Regions from separate parts of the Cellulosilyticum sp. ST5 genome, predicted to be linked through region 1. Evidence: a T-box and tRNA genes for the amino acid it is inferred to sense, from the RefSeq annotation. Region 1 holds a T-box; the other holds one or more tRNA genes.
The links. The T-box of region 1 lies ahead of argS (arginine--tRNA ligase). A T-box ahead of a tRNA ligase gene usually reads a tRNA of that ligase, here a tRNA-Arg.
Positions count from the first base shown of each region.

Region 2: it encodes a tRNA-Arg, which carries the amino acid that the T-box ahead of argS (arginine--tRNA ligase) is inferred to sense. The anticodon was not compared.

Region 1 is NZ_CP132338.1:251,777-260,601, reverse strand. It holds gene QTL86_RS01215 (ABC transporter ATP-binding protein) at 1-44, opposite strand, end outside; gene QTL86_RS01210 (AIM24 family protein) at 235-993, opposite strand; gene QTL86_RS01205 (ribonucleotide-diphosphate reductase subunit beta) at 1,159-2,187, opposite strand; gene QTL86_RS01200 (ribonucleoside-diphosphate reductase subunit alpha) at 2,204-4,495, opposite strand; gene QTL86_RS01195 (deoxycytidylate deaminase) at 4,788-5,297, shown strand; gene argS (arginine--tRNA ligase) at 5,368-7,140, opposite strand; T-box leader at 7,200-7,420, opposite strand; gene glgA (glycogen synthase GlgA) at 7,530-8,825, opposite strand, start outside.
Region 2 is NZ_CP132338.1:3,631,258-3,640,082, reverse strand. It holds rRNA gene QTL86_RS17625 (23S ribosomal RNA) at 1-984, shown strand, start outside; tRNA gene QTL86_RS17620 (tRNA-Lys) at 1,459-1,531, shown strand; tRNA gene QTL86_RS17615 (tRNA-Gly) at 1,541-1,611, shown strand; tRNA gene QTL86_RS17610 (tRNA-Arg) at 1,618-1,691, shown strand; gene QTL86_RS17605 (flavodoxin family protein) at 2,179-2,802, shown strand; gene QTL86_RS17600 (M13 family metallopeptidase) at 3,158-5,191, shown strand; gene QTL86_RS17595 (hypothetical protein) at 5,224-5,730, opposite strand; rRNA gene rrf (5S ribosomal RNA) at 5,915-6,032, shown strand; tRNA gene QTL86_RS17585 (tRNA-Gly) at 6,037-6,109, shown strand; gene QTL86_RS17580 (hypothetical protein) at 6,160-6,936, opposite strand; gene QTL86_RS17575 (starch-binding protein) at 7,052-8,825, opposite strand, start outside.

The DNA.
Region 1 (8,825 bases):
ACTATGAAATCTTTATAAATTCCTCTCGCTTCAATAATATTCACCCTCATCCCTCCTTTAACTAACTCTTTACTAATTTTAACATTCTAATAATTCAAAATATATGCACATTAAGTAAGTTAGCAATTTAAGAAACGACTAAAACAATTTTTTCCACTTACTTTGCTCAATAAAAAAGTGCTAAATACCTCATCTAAATGAGTTATTTAGCACTTCGAATAGAACTTCTTATTACTAAGCAGTTGGAGCCATCAATACTCTTCCTGTTCCTCTATAAACATTTACAAAGCCTTCTCCTGAAACAGCTGAGCCTAACAGACTTTTACTTGATTTTTCTACTTTAAACTCTAAGCTGTTTGACCATGCAATAGCCATATTACCATCTATTTTTAGCACATCATTTTTTAGCTCAATTTCTATTAATTCATCCCTAGGTACTGGACTTTCTAGAACTGCTATGCCTTGTCCTGTTAGACATAAATTAAATAGGCCTTCATTACCAAGTACCGCTGAAGACAAATTACTTCTTGCAATGACTTTCTGAGTAATTTGAGATTCACAGGCCAAAAACAAACCATCTTCTAATACAAGTCCACCCCATGTAGAAATATCTTCTAATAAAATATGTTTATACGTAGGCTCTAACATCAATAAGCCTGTCCCTTGATATTTAGGTTTAATGGCAGATTCTTTCGTTACTTTAGAAGATATCGCCTTACCAAATAAGTCTCCAATACCTTTCACGTCTGCTACCATGTTAACATCTCCAGCCATCCACTGCATAGCACCTGCACTAATGGTAAAGGCATTATTATTCAGTTCAATAAGTACCTGCCTTTTACGAATATTCATTTCTGAAGCATAATAAGCTGCGATAGCTTGTTCTGGTGTTTTCAAACTTAAATCTTTTTCATGTTCAAAAACTTTGACACTTCCTAATGAAGCAATCTCCTTCATATTATTATTGTTAAACAAATTTTTGTGTGAAATCATTCTTATCTCCCCTTTCCTTATAAGGATACCTTACTTTAAAATAAAAAGCATCTTTTCTATGCAATAATTTATTTATTCTTAATATTTTGCCACATCAAAAAGATGGTTGCATTTTTTAATGCCACCATCTTTTCATCCAATATTTTCATTATAAGTCTACTTAAACTACTCTAGACTATCAAAATCAAATGCTGCAGCTTTCGTATAATTCGTCACCTTAGCCTCAAAGAAATCTGTTTTAGTATTATTTAATTTAGAAAAACTATCAATCCACGCCATAGGATGGGTCGTAATTTCTGGATAAAGTTCTTCTAAACCAATAGCTTTAAGACGCTGATTAGAAAGATACTTGATATAAGCATCTATTAGCTGGTCATTAATACCCATGATCTCATTAGCTGTTACATATTGTCCCCATGCAATTTCGTGCTCTACACCGACACGCATCATCTCTCTAAACTCTTCTATCATACTTTCAGTAAATAGTTCTGGATTTTCTTTTTTAAGCTCTTTAATAATATTTTGAAATACTACTAAGTGAGTAATTTCATCTCTATTAATATATTTAAAGATGGTACTAGTAGCTGTCATCTTTCCTTGTCTTGCTAAAGTATAGAAGAAACTAAAGCCAGAATAGAAGTAAATCCCTTCTAAAATATAGTTGGCCATAATCGCTCTTAAAAAGTTTTTGTCATTAGGTTCTTCATTAAAACGTTCATAAATATCTGCAATAAAGCGATTTCGCTTAAGTAGTTCTTCATCTTCTCGCCACTGGTCATAAATTTTATCTCTCGTTACAGGATTGGTTACTGTATCTAGTATATACGAATAGCTTTGAGCATGGATCTCTTCTTGAAAAGCTTGAATATTAAGAAGTGAAGCAACTTCAGGAGCAGTAATGTAACGTGATAAGTGTGGCAGATTCTCACTTTGAATAGAATCTAAGAAGTTAAGAAATGCAATAATCTTATCAAAAGCATGACGCTCTCCATCTGTTAAAAAAGGAAAACCTTTTACATCTTCATTAAGAGCAATCTCTTCTGGAATCCAAAAGTTATTGAGCATGGTACGGTATAAAGTCTGTGCCCAATCATACTTGATACGGTTCCATTCTCTTAGATTGGTGGTATTTCCATTAATCATTTGTTGGGTACCACGATCACCTTTTTCATTAAATATACGTTTTTTTAACATGTTTTCTCCCTCTCCCTTAACTTGAACAGCTAGTACATTCATCTGTTTCTAGTGATTGATTACGTACATAATAAAGCGTCTTAACCCCTTCTTGCCATGCATCGATATACATTTGTAAAATGTCTTTGGCCTTAACTTCTGGTGTCACATATAGGTTAAATGATTGTGCTTGATCAATATGACGCTGCCTAATACCACAAGCTTTAATGCTCCAGCTTTGATTAATATGATGAGCTTCTTTATAGAGCCAGAAGTTTTCAGCACATAAATCTGGTGCCGCCTTTGGTGTAAAGCTTCCCTTCTTCTCCTCAATAAAGAATTTCTTAAAGATAGGATCAATACCTGCTGTAGTATTAGCTATATTAGAAGTACTTCCTGTAGGGGCAACTGCCATAATATAGCCATTACGAAGACCATACTTGGCTACTTCTTCTTTAAGTTTTTGCCATCTAGGGGATGTATACCCTCTTCTTTCAAAGTAAACACCTGTTTGCCATTCTGATCCTTCAAATCCTGGATAAGCCCCTTTTTCTTTTGCTAACTCCATAGATCCTCTAATGGCTTCATATGCCATATCTTCAAATAGCTCATCCGCTACTTTTAAATGTTCTTCACTTTCCCATGAAATATGATGATTAACTAAGTAATGATGATAACCACTTGTACCTAAACCTATTGCTCTGTACCTATCACTCGTCAGCTGAGCTTCTTTAACAGGAAGCTGATTAAGTGTAATAACATTGTCTAACATACGAATTTGAAGTGGAATAATATCCTTAAATTCCTCTCTCTCAACTCTGCCAAGATTTGTAGAGTTTAAGTTACAAGTTACCATATCTCCTGGTTTAATGCGACTATATACTTCCATTTCACCATTTACTTCTTTTGTCCCTTCTGCTATGAGTTCGCTAGCACTCATATTTTGAGCAATCTCATGACAAAGGTTAGAAGCATAAATCATGCCTAAATGTTTGTTTGGATTAGCTCTATTTACTGTATCTCTAAAGAATATAAAAGGTGTACCTGTTTCTACTGCACTAATCATGATTTTTTTCATAATATCTAGCGTAGGTATCGTAATACGTTCTAACTTTTCATTAGCCTCACAAGCTAGATAACGGGTAGTAAAGGCTTTATCCTCTTCATCGTCAAAATAATCTTCTAAGTAAAAGCCCATTTCCTTATGAACCATGTAAGGGTCGAACAAGCTCCAATTTTCCCTTTTTAAAAGTCTTTCCATGAATAAATCTGGAATGCTAATAGAAGGGAAAATATCATGAGCTTTTCGTCTGTCATCCCCATTATTCGTTTTAAGCTCAAGGAAATCATATAAATCACTATGCCATACATCCAATGTAACAGAAGCACTTCCTTTTCTTCTACCTAATTGATCTACTGCTACAGCTGTATCATTATATAATCTTACCCAAGGAATAACCCCTCCTGACGAACGCTTATGCCCTCTGATTTCACTATTTAAAGCCCTTACTTTTCCTAAGTAAATCCCTAATGCACCACCATGCTTAGATACTTGAGCAAATTTTTGATTTACATCATAAATAGACCATAGATTATCCCCTACAGTAGAAATAAAGCAACTACTTAGTTGATAAAAAGCCGTTCCTGCATTAGCTAAAGTTGGTGTTGCAACTGTCATTTTCAACTGACTTAGAAGATCATAAAACTGCTTTGCATAATAAACTCTTTTCTCGCCTTCTGGAATGGCAAGGTGCATCGCAATGGTCATAAACCTTTCTTGAGGTAATTCCATTACTTCTCCCTTATAACCTTTTACTAAATAACGGTCTGCTAAAAGCTTAATGCCTTCATAATTAAAAAGGTCATCTCTCTCTGGTTTAATATAGGCTGCTAATTCCTCTACTTCAGTATCTGTATAATTCATTTTTAAGTAATCCCCGTAAAGTCCTCTATGAATTAGTTCTTCATAAAGTTCTTTATAGTCACCATATCCAAAATGCGTATAACCTCTACTAATAGCCGCTTCTTTATAAAGGTCATATACTAGAAGCCTAGCTGCTACATACTGCCAATTAATATGCGTTTGTTTAACTTGATTGCCATAAGCATCTTCATTAGTCTGAATAACCTTCTCAATAGCAGTTTGAATAAGCACTTTTTGAATTTCTCTAGTTGTCATCTTGTCTCTAAATTGAATTTTAGCATCTAACTCTAGTTCTATTGGATCACAACCAGCTAAATTACGGCAGGCAAACTCTACCATCTTTTTGGTTTTACTCGCACAAAGTGGCTCTAATCTACCATCTCTTTTTCTAATTTCAATCGTCACCTGAACACCCCATCTCTTTTACTTAACCTTCACATTGTTTCCTTTATCTTGTCTTGCATCTATAACGTCCGAAACATTTTCGATACTGATAAATAATTTATTTTAGAGAATAATTATTATCCTCTTTGATGAATTCTATTATACACAATTTCCTTAGAAAGTGCTAACAAAAAAACATCAAAAATCCCTCACTGATTTTGGTAATTATCTACGAAGTGTGTTGAACAATAACTTCTATCATATTATACTAGGTGTAATGATTAAAGATTGCTATTTCATGAGGAGGGATAAAATGAAACGCCAAGAATATATTTCCTGGGATGATTACTTTATGGGCATCGCCCTATTAGCAGCTAAGAGAAGTAAGGATCCAAGTACACAGGTAGGTGCTTGTATTGTGAGTGGAGCTTCTCATGATTCTGCTAATGAAAATACCATTTTAAGTGTGGGGTATAATGGCCTTCCTTTAGGCTGTTCAGACGACGAATTTCCCTGGGAAAGAGATGGAGACTTTTTAGATACCAAATATCCTTTTGTTGTACATGCTGAACTTAATGCTATCTTAAACGCTAGAGGTAAATCTTTAGTAGGTGCTAGAATTTATGTAGCACTTTTTCCTTGTAATGAATGCTGTAAAGCCATTATTCAATGTGGCATTAAAGAAGTCATTTACCTTTCAGATAAATATGCCGATACCGACGCCGTAAAAGCTTCAAAGAAAATGTTTGAAGCTGCAGGGGTAAAACTAACTCAATTAGTACCACAGACCACTAAAATTGAGCTTTCTTTTATTCAAGAATAAAAACTAAAGAGGTGTAATCAAAATGTATTTATATCATTTTGGCTACACCTCTTATTTCTATCTATTTTCACTACATCTTTTCTGGTACCTCTATGCCTAACAACTCTAAACTTACGGTTAAAATAGCTTGAGTTAAGGTTATAAGATTAATCCAAGCAACCTGCTTATTCTTATCCTGTTCTTTTAAAATATTATGCTCATGATAAAAATGGTTGAAACTATTAGAAACCTCATAAATGTATTGACAAATTCTATGTGGTGCATAATTTATAAAACTAGCTTCAATAATCTCATTAAATCTAGTTAACTTCAGCATTAAGTCTCTTTCACTCTTGCTAGATGGTACGCTCACTTCTATCTTGCTTCCAAGATTATCTTGGCCCTCCTCCCTATACTTACTTAGAATGGACCCAATACGTACAACGGTATATAAAATATAAGGACCGGTATTCCCTTCAAAATCAGTAAATCTATCAAGATCAAAAATATAGTCTTTTGAAATCTGATTAGATAAGTCTCCATATTTTAATGCAGCTATTCCTATCTTACTTGCAATTGCCATGCCCTCTTCATACTTAATACTTTTATTAGTACTAACTTTTTCATAGACCTTATGAGTTACTTCTTTGATAAGATTTTCTAGACGCATAACACCTCCATCTCTTGTTTTATAAGGCTTTCCATCCTTTCCATTTACAGTTCCAAAGCCAAGAAAGATTAATTTCGTTTTATCATCTATTAGGTGAGTCTTTCTTGCACATCTAAAAACCTGTTCAAAATGCATTGCCTGTCTCTTATCTACAATATAAATAATTTCATCAGGATTATAATCTATTCTTCTCATAGCAATTGTTGCTAAATCAGTCGTACTATAAAGAGTGCCCCCATCTGATTTGACTAATATACAAGGAGGCATCTCCTTCTGATCTGATTCTTCTTTTACATCTACCACAAGTGCTCCTTCACTTTCATAAGCATCCCCTTGATCAATTAGTTGTTGTACCATAGTAGGAATATAGCCTTGCACATCACTTTCCTTATTCCATAAATCAAAAGAAACATTAAGCTGTTTATAATTTCTTTTTAAATCTGTTATAGATACATCTAGAATATGCTTCCATAAAGCTACATACCCTCTATGTCCATTCTGAAATAAATAAGTAGCTTCTTTTGCTTCTTCCATAAAGCTAGGCACTTCTTTAGCATATCTGCTAGCTGTAGGATACATCTCTTCTAATTCATCTATTAAAAAAGGCGGTTCTTTGGGATAAGCTCCTATATGACTTGAATCAAAATAAGGTAAGTTAGGTGAACGTTTTTTTAACTCTGTAATGATTAATCCTATTGGGAGTCCCCAATCACCTAAATGGGCATCTCCTAAGACCTTATAACCTAAAAATCTCCCTACTCTTTTAAGGCTCTCTCCTATGATAGCGGTTCTGAGATGCCCTACATGTAAAGGCTTAGCTACGTTAGGTCCACCATAATCTAAAATCATTTTCTTTCCTTTCCCAATCTCGCTACATCCCCACTTAGGAGCCATTGCCATATCATTCAAGTACCTAGCAATGAAATCATCTGTAAGTGTTATATTGATAAATCCTGGCATTACACAAACAATACTTTTGTATAAACTGGATTTTTTTAACTTACTTGCAATTTCTTCTGCAATCTGTAATGGTGCTTGTTTATATACTTTACCTGCCACTAAAGCACCATTGCACTGAAACTGACATAAATCCGGCCTATTAGACCAAGCTACCTTACCATATTCTGCTTGATAACCACAATCCGTAAATGCTTTTTCTACTTCTTTTGATATGCAAATCTGTAGTTGCTCCATCACTTAACCTCCTATAAAAGTATAAAAAAGAATAAAAAAAACCGCCCCTTATTAAAATAATAAGAGACGGAATATTCCGCGGTACCACTCCAATTGATTGCCTCTGCAATCCACTTGAAAACTTTAACGCAGTTAACGTCACATCCTACATTCTAAATTTAGAAATTCAGATAGCTTCTCCAAGGTCCTCTTCTCCCTATGACTTCATGCTGGACTTCCACTCTGTTCCAACTCGCTGTATGAACTTTCAAAAGGATACTTTCCTTTTCATTGAATTTAGTATATTTTTCGTAGTATAGCTTTAAAAGTTTTTCTTGTCAATGCCTACTTCCTATCTTTTATGATTATTTAGTCACCTTCATATAAATAGTTTTGTCCCTTTTAACATTTTACCAAGTAAGCTGGTCATAAAGTGCTTCATACTTCTTAGCAGAAGTACGCCATGAAAAATCGGTATTCATACCTCTTTCAATCATCTGATTCCACTCACGTTTATGCTCAAAGTAAATGCGCTTTGCATAATTAATAACATAAAGCATCTCATCGGCATTATAATTTGCAAAGGTAAAGCCTGTACCTGTTTTTTCATATTCATTATAAGGCTGTACTGTATCTTTTAGGCCACCGGTTTCTCTTACAATAGGTACTGTACCATATCTTAGAGCCATTAGTTGTGCAAGGCCGCAAGGTTCAAAACGTGAAGGCATTAAAAGTGTATCCGCCGCTGCATATAATTTATGAGCTAAATCATCTGAGTAAAAAATATTGGCAGATACACGTTCAGGCATAATCCACTGATAATGCTCAAACATGTTCTCATACTGAGGTTCTCCTGTGCCCACAACAACTAATTGTACATTTTGATCACAAATACCACTCATTACCCAGTCAATAAGATCTAGACCTTTTTGATCAGTTAATCTGGAAATAATACCAATCATAAATTTCTTGTCATTTACTTCTAAACCAAGCTGCTTTTGAAGGCCTCGTTTATTCTTAATTTTTTCACTTCTAAAATTTCTAGCAGAATAGTTCTGATATAAGCTTTCATCTTTAACAGGGTCATAAACCTCATAGTCAATTCCATTTAAAATACCACATAATTCATGGTTTCTAGCGCGAAGTAGTCCATCTAATCCTTCCCCATAATAAGGCATCTGTATTTCTCCTGCATAGGTTTCACTTACTGTTGTAATATAATCCGCATAGACAAGTCCGCCCTTTAACATATTGGCATCCTTATAGTATTCTAGCTTATCAGGTGTAAATAAGTACTCAGGTAAGCCTGTAATGCCTTTAATTGTTTTAACATCCCAAATTCCTTGGAATTTAAGATTATGTATAGTCATAATGACTTTTATGTTCCTAAAGAATGAGTTACTACTAAATAAACTCTTTAGAAATACAGGAACAAGTCCAGCTTGCCAGTCATGGCAATGGATAACATCTGGCTTAAAATCAATAACAGGTAAAACAGCTAAAGCTGCTTTACTAAAAAAGCAAAATTTTTCGATATCAAAGCGCATGGTACCATAAGGTGCCCAACCACTAAAATAATATTCATTGTCAATAAAATAGTACGTAATGCCTTCGTAAACCATTTTCATAATGCCTACATGTAAAGGCTCTTGAAACCAGCCCATATCCATATAAAAATGGGTTACATATTCAAACTGACTTCTATA
Region 2 (8,825 bases), 1.5 Mb from region 1:
TATAACGGTCCTAAGGTAGCGAAATTCCTTGTCAGGTAAGTTCTGACCCGCACGAAAGGCGTAATGATTTGGGCACTGTCTCGACAGCGCACCCGGTGAAATTGTAGTACCAGTGAAGATGCTGGTTACCCGCGACAGGACGGAAAGACCCCGTGGAGCTTTACTGTAGCTTGATACTGAGGTTGGGTATTACATGTACAGGATAGGAGGGAGACTGAGAAATCTGGACGCCAGTCTAGGTGGAGTCGCCGGTGGGATACCTCTCTTGTAATACTTAACTTCTAACCATGGCCCGTTACCCGGGTCTGGGACAATGTCAGGTGGACAGTTTGACTGGGGCGGTCGCCTCCTAAAGAGTAACGGAGGCGCTCAAAGGTAACCTCAGAATGGTCGGAAACCATTCGAAGAGTGCAAAGGCATAAGGTTGCTTGACTGCGACACCGACGGGTGGAGCAGGTACGAAAGTAGGACTTAGTGATCCGGTGGTATGAAAGTGGGATTGCCATCGCTCAACGGATAAAAGCTACCCCGGGGATAACAGGCTTATCTCCCCCAAGAGTTCACATCGACGGGGAGGTTTGGCACCTCGATGTCGGCTCATCGCATCCTGGAGCTGAAGCAGGTTCCAAGGGTTGGGCTGTTCGCCCATTAAAGCGGTACGCGAGCTGGGTTCAGAACGTCGTGAGACAGTTCGGTCCCTATCCGTCGTGGGCGCAGGAAATTTGAGTGGAGCTGTCCTTAGTACGAGAGGACCGGGATGGACGGACCACTGGTGCATCTGTTGTCTTACCAAAGGCATAGCAGAGTAGCCAAGTCTGGATCTGATAAACGCTGAAGGCATCTAAGCGTGAAGCAGACCACAAGATAAGATTTCCCATCCGAAAGGAGTAAGACCCCTTAGAGACTATGAGGTAGATAGGTTGGAGCTGTAAGTGTAGTAATACATTGAGGTGACCAATACTAACGGTTCGAGGGTTTGACCTAGATAATGAAGGTTGAATAGTTGTAGTATTTGTTTTTGAAGGTATGAGAAGAGAGCACCCGAGAGGGTGTTTTTTGTGTTTAAATACTTATATATAATGTATGTAGGATATGTAAAATAATACAGGTTATCTATAAAGGCAATAGATAAGGTTTTAGTAACCGATATAATTTGGATTACTCCATTATTGAACCTTTTAGCTATAAGATATTTAGAGTTCAAAGAGAATAAATTAACATTATTACAGAAATAGATTAATCAGTAGACATAAAGCAAGAGGAAAATATATAATATTAGAAGGAAATATAGCTAAGATCAAACCAGTCATTAGGATAACAAATAAAGATTAAAAAGCAGATAAGGATAAGATTATGAGCTCAAATATGTGAGGAAAAGCCTGTTTTTTTGAGAAATTAGTAATAAACACTTGACTTAAAGCTAGAAATAAGGTATTATTCTTAAGCAGTCAATTTTACGGGTCACTAGCTCAGTCGGTAGAGCACTTGACTTTTAATCAAGTTGTCCCGGGTTCGATTCCCGGGTGGCTCATTTTGACGTGCGGGTGTAGTTCAATGGTAGAACTTCAGCCTTCCAAGCTGACTACGTGGGTTCGATTCCCATCACCCGCTTTATATGTATCCATAGCTCAGCTGGATAGAGCAACGCCCTTCTAAGGCGTGGGTCCGGGGTTCGAATCCCTGTGGATACGTATTTTAGCTTACAATCAGAAGAGGTCACTATTTTAGTTATTGAAAACTAAAATAGTGACCTCTTTTGGTGTTTATAAATAAGTCTTTTCCATTTTAAATTAAGTGGGTTGATACGGACGTGCCTATATTTATACAAACAGATCAAGAATATGAAGATATCTTTAGAGTGATGGATAGATATAGCAAGATAGAGATGCGGTATATTATATATCTACATAGAAAATAGATTCTCTAATAAAAGTAAAGTGATATTAAGAAGGCATATTATGAAAGAAATAGAATAGATATTTTTAAATGTCTGTAAGTGTTTTAAAACTAAAAAGCTTTTGGTTTTAAAACAAGTAAGATGAGGAGGAATGACCCTATATAATTATTGGAAGGGTCTAAGAATAGAGATAGAAATATGGATTTAAAGTGATGTATTCAAGCTAGATAGAATATTCTATAATAGTAGTAACTAAATTAACTTAAAAGGGGGATTTAATCATGAAAGTATTATTAGTGAATGGTAGCCCAAAAGCAAAGGGTTGTACTTATACTGCACTTTGTGAAGTAGCGGGAGCGTTAGAGAAAAATGGGATTAAAACTGAAATTTTTCATGTAGGGACAGAAGCTATTCGTGGCTGTATGGGGTGTGGTGCCTGTAGAAAATTAGATGGCAAATGCATTTATCAGGATAGTGTTAATGTCTTTTTAGAAAAAGCTAAGACAACAGATGGATTTATATTTGGTTCTCCTGTACATTATGCAGCAGCATCAGGCGTATTAACCTCATTTTTAGACCGTGCTTTTTATGCAGGGAAACCTATTTTTGAATACAAACCAGGAGCTGCTATTGCAAGCTGTAGACGTAGTGGTGCAACAGCCACTTTTGATCAACTTAATAAGTATTTTACAATCGCTAATATGCCGGTGATATCTTCTAGCTACTGGAATATGGTACATGGAACAAATCCAGACGAAGTAAAACAAGATCTAGAAGGTATGCAAATTATGAGAAATCTAGGTAATAACATGGCATGGATCTTAAAAGCTATCGAGGCTGGCAAAAAGGTAGGTATTAACATCCCAGAAAGAGAAGAAAAAGTAACAACAAGCTTTATCAGATAACATAAAAATAACATGCTCCGCAAGAGGCTATTGCCCTAATCATTAGGACGATGGTCTTTTATTTTGTTTGTAGAACGGTACTGAAGCAATACATAAAGCTTTATTATGGTATAGAGTTGAGTATCCGTAAGTAATAAAGAAATAAAAATGAAGAAAGATAGATATGGTATAGAGAAGGAAATGTGAATGGAAGAAATGAGTAGGTACAAAGTTGCTTCTGCAATAGTGGTTAGATGATTACAGCATCTTTATATTTTTTTAATGTTAATAAAGAAATAATTATATTTGGAATTATTCTGGGAAAAACGAGCTACAATATAAAAATAATAATAAAGATATATAGGGGGATTAGAAATTGAAATTAATTAAAAAAGCAAGACAAAAAATGAATTTAGTGCTATTAGCTGTTGTTATGACTTTTTCTTCAGTACAACTTATAGCGGCTGAGCAGACAACAGTAGTAGCTAACAAGCAGGTAAGAATTCAGGATGATTTTTATACAGCCGTGAATGAAAAGTGGTTACAAGAAGCTGTGATTAAACCTGGTTATCCGTCTGTTTCAACTTTTGGAGAACTTGAAGATAAATGTAGAGTTCAAATAGATGCCATTTTCAAACAACTATTTGAAAATCAGAGTCAGTATAAAGCTAATAGTACCGAAAGGAAAATGATTAACTTATATAACAATTACTTAAATGTAGAAGCAAGAAATAAAACAGGTATCACACCTATTAAATCTTATATGGATGAAATTAAATCAGCTAAAGATCTTTTTGGGATTACAAAGTTACTTAACAACTTAAGAATTCAACAAAATACAGGGTTACTTAATGTAGGTGTAGGAGCAGATTTAAAGGATAGTACCACAAACTGTGTTTATATTAATTCTACAGGTTTAATCTTAAGTAACTCTGATTACTATACCAAAGATACAGAAATGGCTAAGACAATGAAAACAGCAATAAATACGTATTTGAATAAGATAGCAGTCTTATATGGTTATTCAGAAACGGAAGCAAAAAAGAAAGTTGATAATGCTTTTAAACTAGATAGCATGTTAGCACCTTCGATTATTGGTCAAGATGAGGTTACAGTTGATCCTAATATCTATGACAGGATTTATAATGTCTATACTTTAGAACAGCTAGACCAATTAGCACCAAACCTTAAGCCATCTACTATGTTAAAAAACATGGGACTTGATAAGGCTACTAAGATAATTCTTCAAGAACCAGAATGGCTGAAGGCCCTCGATAAGATTTATACAAAAGAAAATGTAAATATCATTAAAGATGCTTTAGAAATAAGATTTTTATACTCAACAGCTACACTCTTAGGAGAGAAGTTTGAAAATGCTAATAAGGAACTTGCAGCTACTTTATATGGTGTTGAAGGAGAGACTTCTAGAGAAGAGCAAGCACTAAATGTTATTAGTGGAATATTCTCAGATGAAATCGGTAAACTCTATGTAGAGAAAACTTTTTCTAAAGAAGAAAAGGAAGATGTTGAAGCTTTAGTAAAAGAAATCATTGCAAATTATAAAGAAAAGCTTCAAAAAGTAGAATGGATGAGCCCTGAAACAAAAGCAAATGCTATTAAAAAGCTAGATACCATGACTATTAAAATTGGTTATCCAGATAAATGGATGGATTATACTGACCTTGATATTAAATCCATTGAAGAAGGAAGTTCTTTAGTAGAAAATGTATTTAATATTGCAGACTGGTCTTTTGCAAAGCAGGTACAGAGCTTAAATCAGCCAGTAGATAAGACAACGTTCTTAATATCACCACAAACCGTTAATGCTTGCTATAACCCAAGTGCTAATGATATTACATTCCCAGCAGCTATTCTGGAAGTACCTTATTATGATATTCATCAAAGTAGAGAAGCTAACCTAGGTGGTATTGGAGCAGTTATTGCTCATGAAATAAGCCATGCTTTTGATACAAATGGGTCTCATTTTGATGAAAAAGGAAATGTGGCTAACTGGTGGACTGAACAAGACTATACTAAATTTGAAGAAAACACTAAAAAGGTAAGAAGTTTTTATAGCCAAATAGAAGTTCTGCCAGGGCAAAAGGTAAATGGAGATTTGACAGTATCTGAAAATATTGCAGATATCACAGCTATTTCGTGTATGTTAGACATTTTAAATAAAGAAAAAAACCCAGATTACAAGGCTTTCTTTGAGTCTTGGGCAAAGGTGTGGCGTATTAAATCATCAGAAGCATATACTGAACAATTATTGCAATTAGATGCTCATTCACCAGGTAAAGTAAGAGCTAATGCAGTTGTACAGCAATTTGAAGAGTTCTACGAAGCTTATGATGTAAAAGAAGGTGATGATATGTACGTTAAACCAGAAGATAGATTAAAGATTTATTAAATAGAGATAAGAGGAGCTAGGCACAGCTCCTCTTATTTTTTCTTAAGCTTCTTCCATAGTAGTGCAATACCAACGGCCCAGAAGAAGAGAGAAATAATAAAAATTATAAAACTGCTAGTATTAAATTGCTTTAAGCAAATGTAATCAAAGAATGCAAGAAGAATAAACCAAACAATAAAAATACCATAATCATAAATAAGATAAGTAATGCTAGCCATTTTAGTAAGAATAGATTGTGCTTTTATTAGTTGAGTTTTACGATTAGTCAAAGTAGCTGATAATTCCAAGGGGTCAATTTTGGCTATTTTAAGTTCTAAAAAGTAAAGTATCAGTAAAATGATACTACGAAGAAACACAACCAAAAGACATAGGATAAGAAAAGCCATTATGATACGAGTTGTTAAATCACGATCACTTATAAAAATATAAAGTGTAAAACCTAGACCGATAGAGCTTGTAAGAATTTCAAATAGCAAATAAAAAGTATTAACTCCAGCTGTCACTTTTTGCCCAGCATTTCTGCTTCTTGGACTAAGCATAAGCCATGCCTCCTCTTAAATAAAATCACTAAAAGATACATTCCAACTTTAGTTTAGCACAAGAAAGGGAGAGGAGACGTTAAGGTTTTGTGAGAATTAAAAGAAAAATAAAAAAATAAAATAGGTGTTGACATATGTAATAAAATCTTATATACTAAACAAGTCGTCAGGTGGCGACAATATTTCTGGTGATGATGCGCTTAGGGGAAACACCCGTTTCCATTCCGAACACGTAGGTTAAGACCTAAGCGGCTGATGGTACTTGTCGGGAGACTGACTGGGAGAGTAAGTGGTTGCCAGATTTATGCGCGAGTGGCTCAGTTGGTAGAGCATCTCCTTGCCAAGGAGAGGGTCGCGGGTTCGAGTCCCGTCTCGCGCTCTTATAATTCGAAAGCCCTTAGATTAATTAATCTAAGGGCTTTTTCGTGTTTAGAGACTTACATCCATGAATATACCTGATGAAACTAAACCATAGTAATAATTTCTCAGAGATAGTTGATTCTTGGACATAGCTAAGAAGTTAGTATAGCTAATGTCATCCTCAGAAGAAATACCTGTACTTGAGGTTAGCTTTTTATTTTGCTCTTTGAGTAAGGCAGATTTAGAAGAATTTTGAGCCATTTGAGTGCTAACATCACTTCTGCTTGTAAGGCTACTAAGAGCGCGATTGGTAGTAGTAGCATTAGTAGTTAAGGAAGTTTTAAGACGGTCTGCATTAAGGCTTAAGGTACCATCTGTATTTTGAGTGACTCCTATACTACTTAAAGCGGAGCCGCCTGCAAGACTTACAGCAGATAAAGAACTTTTTAGCTGATTAAGACGATAGGTATTAGTACTAGAATTATCTTCTAAAAATTGAGTAGTATTATTGTAGGCATCTACGTATTTTTGAGTGGCTGAAACAATAGAGTTTATGTCGGACGTATTTTCTTTAAGAGAAGATTTTAAGCTAGAGGAAGCCTTCTCTAAGCTACTATAGGAACTATCGAAATTTGAAAGAAAACTAGTTCCTTTGATAGTATCCGTACTTGAAGCCGTACTATTATTACTATATTTATTCGCAATAGTATATTTATTAATAGTGTTATAATAGTTTGCCTTAGTAAAAAGAGAAGTCAACGCATTAGAGCTACTAGAGGTACTGTTAAAAAGATTACTAGAATAGCTATTTAAATAGTTCATAGAATTAAAGCTAGATATATTCATATGTGTCACCTCCTTTCAATATATATATCGTATGATATAAAAAATAAATCACCTAAATATTAAAAAAGAAGCCACTTATAATAAAGTAGCTTCTTTTCCTTATTTTTAGAAAGCCTTATTTAGTTGCCCAAATACCATTTTGAAGGATCATATTACTGATAGAGATAGGATAACCTTCTTGACCTGAACCAGGAACTTGGGTATTAGAGCCATTATTAAAGATAACTCTCTTATTCGCCCAGTCTTGTGTGATTTCATAGCTATAGATACTATTACCTTCATTCTTCATAGGGACACCAGGCCATTTAGCGACTTCTTGGATAGAGCTAGTACTCTTTTCATCATAAACATAGATATATACATTACTCCAGTTATAACTAGAGTTATCAAAGTAAGCAATAGTCTTCGTAGAAGGAATTTCGATAGGGTCATAAGTAGTCCAAGCATTATTTTGATAAATCTGGATACTTGTCAAAGCAAATCCTTTTTGACCAGAACCAGGTATTTGAGCAGAAGTATTACCGTTATTAAAGATAACTCTAGCATCTGTCCAATCAGTAGTTAAAGTATATTCATATAAATTATTACCTTTACTATTCATAGGTACGCCAGGCCATTTAGCAACTTCTTTTACAGTACTTCCACTTTCGTCATACACATACACATAGACGTTGTTCCAGTTAAAAGTCGAGTTATCAAAATAAGCTACTCTGTTAGCTGGAATAGGAGGTGTTACTTTAGCTGTAATGGTAATACTATAGTCTGTAGAATTATTATTATCCCAAGTACTTCCGCCGTTATTAAATACTAAATCAAGATTTGTGGTAGCGCCAGAAGGAACAGTTAAAGTAAAGCTCCATTTATTAGAGCCAAGACTGGTCATACTTTCGGTTTTAGCACCTTTCCAACCATCATATCCCCAATGAATATTTACTTTACTAGCGCCATTTAAAACAGTGTTAGAGGCATCGTAAGTAATGGTAGCTTGACTAGATACTACAGGTGTTTCTGGGTTACAAGTAACAGCTTTGGTAGTAGGAGGGATAATAATACCACCGTTATCATATAAAACAATAATACGATTACTAGGAACATAGCCTGAGATTTTACCACCTGAAACAGTATAGCTTTGGCCAGAACCACCTTTATCAGTATAAGTACCACTAGCTAAATTAGTTGGTGCATTATTTAAATTAAAACCAGAGCCTTCATTAACGAATGCGATACCTTTAGTACCACGATCGATTTGCATACAAGTGTTACCATTTGGATAGCGAAGGTATTCGTTCTGCCCAATCATAGCGTTATGGAACCAGTTAACAGCTTTTACTTGATCATTATTCCAATCGTTAGTTCCCATAGAACCAATTGAACCTGTTCTTCTTGAAAGATACATAGGAGTTACATTAGCTCTAGCAGCTAAAATACCCCAAGCAAAAGTGCGCTGTTCATCAGTGATATTAGATTCGTTATGCTCATAGTTATCATGGTTTTCTACATAAGAAACACGTGTGCCAGTAGGAAGAGTATTAATATCCCAGCTTTGTGCAGCAGGTAGGTTATAATTCCTAACGGCATCTCTTAAAGTTTTACCATAATAATGGTCAGTTACACTCATAAAGCTAGCATAACCTCCAATATTATCAGCATTGCTATTAGCTTCATCTAGAGCTTCGCCATAGATAAATAAATTGTTTTTATTATTTAAATTACCTAAGACATTAGTCCAATAGTTACCAGCCCAGCTCTTACCAGCATCTTCGCCAACATTGGTTTCAATATGTTTAACAGCATCAAATCTAAAACCATCAGCACCAGAAGCAATACAGTCATTTAAAAAGTTAATAGCTTTTTGTTGTATTGCAGGATGCTGGGTATTTAAATCAGGC